DNA from 2 places in the Vogesella perlucida genome. Region 1 is predicted to be linked to the other one. Evidence: riboswitches for the same ligand, from Rfam matches in the RefSeq annotation. Region 1 holds a riboswitch; the other holds the start of a gene.

Region 1 (4,409 bases):
GTGCGGCCTGGCCGCACGCAGCTGTTCCCCCCGTTTACCCCGCCTGCCAGGGAGGCTGCCATGACTAAGGCCGCACCGGGCAAGCTCGGCTTCTGGATGTGTACCGCCCTGGTGGTGGGCAATATGATCGGCTCCGGCGTGTTTTTGCTGCCGGCCTCGCTGGCGCAATACGGCGGCTCGTCGCTGATCGGCTGGACCATCACCTCGCTGGGCGCCATCTGCCTGGCGCTGGTGTTTGCCAAGCTGGCTACCCTGCTGCCGCATAAAGCCGGTGGCCCGTATGCGTATATTCACGAAGGCTTTGGCGACTTTGCCGGTTTCCTGATTGCCTGGGGCTACTGGATTGCCCTGTGGGCCGGTAATGCGGCGCTGACCGTGGCCGGTGTCAGCTATCTGGGGGTGTTTTTCCCGGTGCTGAACCAGAGTAACCTGGCCGCCGGTGCCACCGCCATCGGCCTGATCTGGCTGGTAACGTGGATCAACAGCCGCGGCCCGCAAAGCTCCGGCCGTGTAGCGATTGTGACCACGCTGATCAAGCTGCTGCCGCTGGGGGGCGTGACCATCGCCGGCCTGCTGTATCTGAACCCCGACTTTGTACAGTTCAACCCGCAGCACAAGCCGCTGGGCGAAGCCATCCCCGCGACCATGGCGCTGACGCTGTGGGCGTTTCTGGGGCTGGAGTCGGCCTCGGTACCGGCTGGGGATGTGGACCAGCCCGAGCGCACCATCCCGCGTGCCACCGTGCTGGGCACGCTGATTGCCGCCGGCCTGTACATTCTGAGCACCATTGCACTGCAGGGCCTGATGCCCGCCAGCCAGTTGGCCGCATCCAGCGCACCGTTTGCCGATGCAGCCCGCCAGCTGTGGGGTAACTGGGCCTACTACGCGGTAGGCCTGGGTGCCGTGGTGTCCTGCTTTGGCGCACTCAATGGCTGGTGCCTGATGCAGGGGCATATTCCGGCCGCTGCCGCCCGCGATAAGCTGTTTCCGCGCTTCTTCGTGCGTGAAAACCAAGCCGGTGTGCCCATCGTCGGCCTGGTGCTGTCTACCGTGCTGGTGACCATTTTGCTGGCCAGCAAGTACGCTGGTGGCGACAGTGGCGTGCAGATTTTCGAGTTTGTCATCCTGCTGGCCACGGCCACCACGTTGCTGCCGTATGCCTTCTGCGCCATGGCGCTGCTGGCGGTGATGCTGAAGCGCCACCAGCAGTTCAGCCGCCGCGATTGGTACGCGCCGCTGGCGTTCTCGTTTGGCGGCTTTATCTTTGCCATGTGGACCATTTACGGCTCCGGTGCCGAAGTGGTCATGTGGGGCATCCTGCTGCTGCTGGCCGGCCTGCCTGTGTACCTGTGGCAGCTGCGCGAGCGCCTGGTGAAAGGCTAAGCTCGGTGGGGCAGGGTAGCCTGCGGCCAACATGATGCAAGGGCCGGTGTGCATGGCACGCCGGCCCTTGTTGCTTTTGCGCTATGCGCCCAGATGAAGCGGTATCAGTGTTTGCTCATCGCCGAGTAGATCACGATCACCCGTTTTGTCATCAGTCGTGTCATCGTTGATGTTGGCATCGGGCCCAAACAGGGTGATGGCGGCATGGATCACCAGTAGTTTTTCCAATGGCGGCAGATGCATGGTGGCCTGGTGCAGCATGCCATGTAGCGCGGCTGTATAAAGCTGCCTGTCCCCGTCGCACCGTTGCGCAGCGTGTTCACCGCAATTTTCCAGGCTGGCCAGAATGTCATCAATTGATGGCTGCATGTCGCTGCTCCCTCTGTACTTGTACGCTAAGGCAGCCACGGCTGGGCCCCGGTATATGCGTGCTGGCGCCTTGGTCTGGGTAGCCGTGGTCTTGCAGGGTAGGCTTACCAAACAGTAGCTTGCATACCATGCTTCTTGCATCATGTACGCAGCGCTTGTCCTGGGTGTGTCCGGTTTGTGTCAGTAACCCAGGCCTGCGCGCAGCAAGGTGTCGCATGACTGCCCGTGGCGATAGTGATGGCTCAAGCCGGGTGACATGGCTGTTTTTGTCTTGTCATCTGCCCGTCGTGTTGCCAGGCCGCTGGGTGCCACAGTGCCGCCAAATCCAGCTTGCCAAGCTACGCTGTGGCAACGATAATGCGCGCATTCCGCAGGAGAGAGCGGTTTGCCCACCGGGCAAAACCGCCGCCGAAGGCGCAAGTGCACCCGCAATCGCTCAGGCAAAAGGACTGCAAGAATCGGGGTTTTCCCCGCAGAATCTGGAGAGTGGCGCACAGGATGCGCCCACCGAAGGGGCTAACGGCGCAATGCCGGAAAATCTCAGGTGCAGGGACAGAGGGGTGTGAGGCAGGGATAATCTCACTCCTAAGGACTTGCAATGACGGCCCCGAAACGTACCCCCCTATTTGATGCCCACGTGGCTTCCGGCGCGAAAATGGTTGATTTCGCTGGCTGGGAAATGCCTATTCATTACGGCTCCCAGCTGAAAGAGCACGAGATCGTGCGCAGCGACGCCGGCATGTTCGATGTATCCCACATGACCGTGGTGGACATCACCGGTAGCGACGCCAAGGCCTGGCTGCAAAAGCTGATTGCCAACGACGTAGCCAAGCTGGGTTTCGAGGGCAAGGCACTGTACTCCGGCATGCTGAACGAACAAGGCGGTGTGGTAGACGATCTGATCGTATACCTCACCGCTTTTGGTTATCGCATGGTCGTTAACGCTGGCACCACAGAAAAAGACCTGGCCTGGATGGAAAAACAATCCGCCGGTTTCGACGTGACCCTGCAAGTACGCCGCGACCTGGCCATGCTGGCCGTGCAAGGCCCCACCGCCATCGACAAAGTCTGCAGCGTAAAACCGGCACTGGCCGACGCCATCCGTGCACTGAAAGTGTTCCAGGGTCTGCCATCCGGCGAGTGGTTCTTTGCCCGCACCGGCTACACAGGTGAAGATGGCCTGGAAATCATGATCCCCGCTACCGAAGCCATTACCTTTTTCAACGAGCTGAAAGACGCTGGCGTAGCGCCTATCGGTCTGGGCGCCCGCGACACGCTGCGCCTGGAGGCCGGCATGAACCTGTACGGCCACGATATGGACGACAGCGTTTCCCCGCTGGAAGCCGGCATGGGCTGGACCATCGCCATGACCGAAGGCCGCGACTTTATCGGCCGTAGCGCGCTGGAAGCCCAGAAGGCAGCCGGTGTTGCCATGAAGCAGGTCGGCCTGGTGCTGGAAGGCCGCGGCGTGCTGCGCGAAGGCCAGAAAGTGGTGGTAGAAGGCATCGGCGAAGGCATCATCACCAGCGGCACCTTCTCGCCCACCCTCAAGCATTCCATCGCCATCGCCCGTGTACCGGCTGCCACTGCGGCTACCGCCCAGGTAGACCTGCGCGGCACGCTGACCGACGTGCGTGTGGTGAAAATGCCGTTCGTGCGTAACGGCAAGAAAGTTTTTGAATAAGCTGGTGTATAACGACGGGGCGAGCAAGAGCCTGTCCCGCTACACCATCACGACACATTTTTCTGGAGAGAAACGATGAGCAACATTCCTGCCGAACTGAAATACGTATCCAGCCACGAATGGCTGCGCCTGGAAGCCGACGGCTCCGTAACCGTGGGTATTACCGAGCACGCGCAAGAGCTGCTGGGTGACATCGTGTTTGTCGAGCTGCCTGCCGTCGGCGCCAACCTGGCTGCCGAAGAGCAAGCCGGCGTGGTGGAATCGGTAAAAGCCGCTTCCGACGTATACGCCCCGATCGCCGGCGAAATCCTGGAAGTGAACGCCGAGCTGGAAGCCAACCCGGAGCTGGCCAACAGTGAGCCATACGCCGCAGGCTGGTTCTTCAAGATCAAGCCGGCCAACGCCGCTGATCTGGATGGCCTGCTGGACGCCGCTGCCTACGCAGCCGAAATCGGCGCCTGATAAAACGGCCCTGCCATCGCAAGATGGCGGGGCATTTTTTATTAGCCACGGAAACACACGCAAGGACACGGAAATGCCTGGCGGCGCTCGAAGCGATTGCCACAACCAGGCGGCTACACCTTTGGCTCATGCCCGGCTTGGGGTGACGCCGCAACAGGTTTTAGCTGTTGCCCTAGCGGGTTTTCTTTCGTGTTTTTTCGTGTGTTTTCGTGGCTAATCGATAAGACGGAATCGCAGACATGTCTCTCTCGCAACTCTTCAATCATCAAGAATTCATCGCCCGCCACATCGGCCCGTGCGATGCCGAACAGCAACAGATGCTGGCCGAAATCGGCGCCAGCTCGCTGGAAGATCTGGTGGCACAAACCGTGCCGGCCGGTATCCGCTTCAACCGTGCGCTGGACCTGCCCGCAGCACAGCGCGAAGTAGACGCGCTGGCCGACCTGAAAGCCGTGGCCAGCAAGAACGTCATCAACAAATCGTTTATCGGTATGGGTTACTACCCGGTGAT
Region 2 (4,409 bases), on a different contig from region 1:
CCTCGCGCTCGCAGCCGCGCTTCACGCAGCCTTGCATCACGCGCCAGATGTTGAGCAGGCCGGCGCGCACCTCGTCTTCGCTGCGCCATGCCAGCTCGTTTTCCAGCATGATCTGGCTGATCGATTTACCGTGGCGCTGGCACAGTGCCAGCAGCTCGGCACCGGTCTTGAACGGGTGTTTCAGCTCGGTGACGCCCGGCGGGGTGAAACCGGCGTCGATGGCCGCTTCATCTACCACAAAACCGCCGCCAACCGAGTAGTAGGCACGCTTGGACAGGCTGTCGCCGTTGGCCGCAAACGCCTCGAAGATCATGCCGTTGGGGTGGTAGGGCAGTGCCTTGCGTTTGTGCAGGATCAGGTGCTCGCCCTCGACGAAGGGCACCACGTGGCTGCCCAGCAGGCGGATGGTTTTGTCGGCGCGAATGGCTGCCAGCATGCCGTCTACCGCGTCGGTGTCCACCAGGTCGGGGTATTCGCCCTGCAGGCCCAGCAGCACGGCAGTGTCGGTGCCGTGGCCTTTGCCGGTGGCACCCAGCGAGCCGAACATCTCGGCCTTCACGCTGGCGGTGGCGGCGAGCAGGCCGTCTTTTTCCAGCCGCGCCACAAACTGGCGTGCGGCACGCATGGGGCCGACGGTGTGGGAGCTGGACGGGCCGATGCCGATCTTGAACAGGTCGAATACGCTGATAGCCATGCTGCTTCTCTTTTTATGGTGCGGGCGCGGGTGGCGCCTCGGGTGTTGTTTGTCTGGCCGTGTGGGCCGTGGTGTGTGGGTGCTGCCCGGGCAGCGGCGGCATTGTACTGAGCAATGCCGCCGCTGTGTGCACTACCGATGCTGCAGTGCAGCTGGCGCCTGCGTTAGCGGTAAACCGGGAAGGCCGCGCACAGCTCGGCCACCTGGCGGCGTACGCGGGCGGCGACCTCTGCATTATCGATATCGTTCAGGATATCGCAGACCCAGTGCGCTACCTGGCTCGCCTCGGCGACACCGAAACCACGGCTGGTGATGGCCGGGGTGCCGATGCGGATGCCGCTGGTCACAAACGGGCTTTGCGGGTCGTTCGGCACCGCGTTCTTGTTGACGGTAATGCAGGCTGCCCCCAGTGCCGCGTCGGCGGCCTTGCCGGTGATGCCTTTGTCGATCAGGCTCAGCAAGAACAGGTGGTCGTCGGTTTTGCCCGATACCACGGTATAGCCGCGCTGCTGAAACACCGCCACCATGGCGCGGGCATTATCCAGCACTTGCTGCTGGTAGGTTTTGAATTCGGGCTGCAGCGCTTCCAGAAACGCCACTGCCTTGGCGGCGATCACGTGCATCAGTGGGCCGCCCTGGATGCCGGGGAACACCAGCGACTGCAGCTTCTTCACCAGGGTTTCGTCCGGGTTGGCCGCCAGAATCAGGCCGCCGCGCGGGCCGCGCAGGGTTTTGTGCGTGGTGGTGGTGACCACGTGGGCGTGCGGCAGCGGGCTGGGGTAGAGCCCGGCGGCCACCAGGCCGGCGACGTGCGCCATGTCCACGAACAGCCAGGCGCCCACGCTGTCGGCAATCTGGCGCATGCGCGCCCAGTCCACCACCAGCGAGTAGGCAGAGAAACCGGCTACTAGCATCTTGGGTTGGTGTTCGATGGCCAGCCGTTGCACTTCGTCGTAATCAATCGCACCGGTGCCGGTGTCGATGCCGTACTGCACGGCTTTGTAGATCTTGCCGGAGAAATTGACGCCGGCGCCGTGGGTCAGGTGGCCGCCGTGGGCCAGGCTCATGCCCAGGATGGTGTCGCCCGGCTGCAGCAGCGCCATGTATACGGCGGCGTTGGCCTGGCTGCCGGAGTGTGGCTGCACGTTGGCATAGTGCGCACCAAACAGCTGGCAGGCGCGGTCGATGGCCAGCTGCTCTACCACGTCCACATGCTCGCAGCCGCCGTAATAGCGTTTGCCGGGGTAGCCTTCGGCGTACTTGTTGGTGAGCTGGGTGCCCTGGGCCTGCATCACGCGCGGGCTGGTGTAGTTTTCCGAGGCAATCAGCTCGATGTGGTCTTGCTGGCGCCGGGTTTCGGCCTGGATGGCGGCCCACAGGGCGTCGTCGAAACCGGCAATCTGCATGTCTTGCGTAAACATATCTCTCTCCATGGCGTGTCTGGCTGCTGCTGCAGCCGTGTGCATGGCTCTTTGGCGGGGTGCCCAGGGTGCCGCGTGGCGGCATGGGCGGGCAGGGCATGGCTGGGACGCAGGCGATGGCACCCGCCCGGCCATGCCGGACGATGCCCCCTCTGTCCTTTTGCCTGAGATATTGCGGTGCGGGCGCACCGTGTGTCCTTCGGCGAGGCGGCGTTGCGGCCAACCTTCTCTCCAGAGTGCCGGACACACACAGTTCTTTTGCCTGAGAGTTTCTGGGGCGATTCCCCTTCGGCGCTGCCGCGTGGGCAGTCTCTCCTGTGTGTGCGGCGCGGTGCGGCGGGGCGGGCCCCTGCCGTGTCGCGCGTGGCTTGCAGAATCTAGAAGACCTGACGCGCTGGTGTCAATGCGTGGCGGGTATTTATCGATGTGCAAACGCAGCAAAACGCCGCCCCTTGCGCGGGGCAAGCAGGGCGGCGTGACGGGTGTTTTGCTGGCGGGCTAGAACATGCCGTTGCCGTTAGCATCCTGCGCGGGTACCGGCTGGATCACGTCCCAGTGCTCGGCAATCTTGCCATTGGCCACGCGAAAGATATCCACCACCGCCACACCGCGCTCGCCGGGTTTGTCCTGGCTGTGCACGTGCAGCATCACCAGGTCGCCATCGGCCAGCACACGCTTGATGCTGGCGCGGCTTTGCGGCGTATTGGCGCGAATCCAGCGCACGTAGTCTTGCAGCGGCGCTACACCGTTGGCGACTTCCGGGTTGTGCTGGATATAGCCGGGTGCCAGATACGTGGCTGCCTGTTCGGCATCCAGCTTGCTGAAGGCGGCGTCGTAAAAAGCCAGTACCAGGGCCTTGTTGGCGTCCTCGCGCGGGCCTGCCAGTGCAGGCAGGGTGCTAATAGCCAGGCCGGCAGCCAGCAGCGTTGCGGTCAGCCAATGTTTCATTTGGCGGCGGCTACGGTAAAGCGCTGGCGGTGGTGGCGGGCCTGTTCGGCTTCGTCCACGATGGCGACCGCCAGGTCTGCCACGCTGATGCCGGCCGGGGCGTCGCCGTCCATCAGCAGTTCGTTGGCGCCCAGCTGGTATTGGCCACTGCGCTCACCCGGGGCCAGCAGCGCGGGGGGCGATACGAATACCCAGTCCAGCACGCTTTCGTCTTGCAGGCGGTTCAGTGCCTGGCGGGCACCCTCGGCGCCTTCTTTGTAGTCGGCGGGGAAGTGCGGGGTATCGATCAGCTGCAGGCCCGGTGCCACGTACAGGCTGCCGGCACCGCCTACCTCGATAAAGCGTGCCACGCCGGCGGCCTTGGTGCCCGCCACGATGGCGTCGTGGCCTTGCAGGAACAGGCTACGGATATCGGCTTTGTCCCAGCCCGGGTTAAAGGCGCTGATCACCGCATCGTGGCCTGCTACGTCGCGGGCGATGGCGTCGGCATCGTAAGCGTTGCTGGCTTTCACGGTAAGGTTGGCCGCAGCGGTAATACGTTCCGGGCGGCTCACCAGTGCCGTGACCTGGTGGCCACGGGCGAGCAGTTCTTGCAGCAGGGCCTGGCCAACAAAACCGCTGGCGCCGATAAGTGCGATGTTCATGCTGTGTCCTTTCGGGTGGGGTAGGGAATGACTGCATGGTAGATCACGCGCTTTCGGATGATAATCCGCTTTGAAATACAATCATTGTTAAGCTGAGGTTGGTAATGGACGAGCTACGCAGCATGGCCGTATTTGCCGCTGTGATCGAACACGGCTCCATGAACGCTGCCGGGCGCACGCTGGGCATGACGGCATCGGCCGTGAGCCAGCACATCAAACGCCTGGAGCAACAGCATCAGGTAGCCCTGCTGCACCGTACCACCCGCAAACTCACGCTCACCGAGGCAGGTAGCGTGTTTTACCGCAGCTGTGCCGCCATGCTGGCCGCCGCCAACGAAGCTAGCGTGCAGATGGCCGCGCTGCGCGACGAGCCAGTGGGCGAGCTGCGCATTGCCGCACCCAGCGGCTTTGCCGGGGGCGTATTGGGGCAGGCGCTGGCCCCGCTGCTGGCGGCCAACCCTGGCCTGAGCCTGCGGCTGTTTTTTCAGGATGAAATGATCGACCTGGTGCAGCACCGTATCGACCTGGCATTGCGTGCCGGCAATCAGCCCGACTCCACGCTGGTGGCCCGGCATCTGGCCGACTGGCCTTTTGTGCTGGTGGCGTCCCCTTCATACCTGGCGGCGCGTGGCATGCCGCAGCTGCCGGGCCAGCTATACCAGCACGACTGGATAGGGCTGGAGCAAGAGCACGGGTTGTCGC

Evidence for each region. A riboswitch is a leader RNA that binds a small molecule or an ion and turns the genes downstream of it on or off. The one in region 1 is predicted to bind glycine.
Region 2: it holds a riboswitch for glycine, as region 1 does, so the genes downstream of both, glyA (serine hydroxymethyltransferase) here and gcvT (glycine cleavage system aminomethyltransferase GcvT) in region 1, are expected to answer to the same signal.

The regions. Positions count from the first base shown of each region.
Region 1 is NZ_CEETRO010000001.1:353,452-357,860, reverse strand. Features, by position in the region: gene ACZ9XP_RS01700 (amino acid permease) at 61-1,383, shown strand; gene ACZ9XP_RS01695 (hypothetical protein) at 1,465-1,752, opposite strand; glycine riboswitch at 2,114-2,214, shown strand; glycine riboswitch at 2,222-2,318, shown strand; gene gcvT (glycine cleavage system aminomethyltransferase GcvT) at 2,351-3,436, shown strand; gene gcvH (glycine cleavage system protein GcvH) at 3,512-3,898, shown strand; gene gcvP (aminomethyl-transferring glycine dehydrogenase) at 4,138-4,409, shown strand, end outside.
Region 2 is NZ_CEETRO010000002.1:409,010-413,418, forward strand. Features, by position in the region: gene ACZ9XP_RS04295 (L-serine ammonia-lyase) at 1-694, opposite strand, end outside; gene glyA (serine hydroxymethyltransferase) at 859-2,115, opposite strand; glycine riboswitch at 2,264-2,354, opposite strand; glycine riboswitch at 2,356-2,443, opposite strand; gene ACZ9XP_RS04305 (nuclear transport factor 2 family protein) at 2,614-3,063, opposite strand; gene ACZ9XP_RS04310 (NAD(P)H-binding protein) at 3,060-3,707, opposite strand; gene ACZ9XP_RS04315 (LysR family transcriptional regulator) at 3,812-4,409, shown strand, end outside.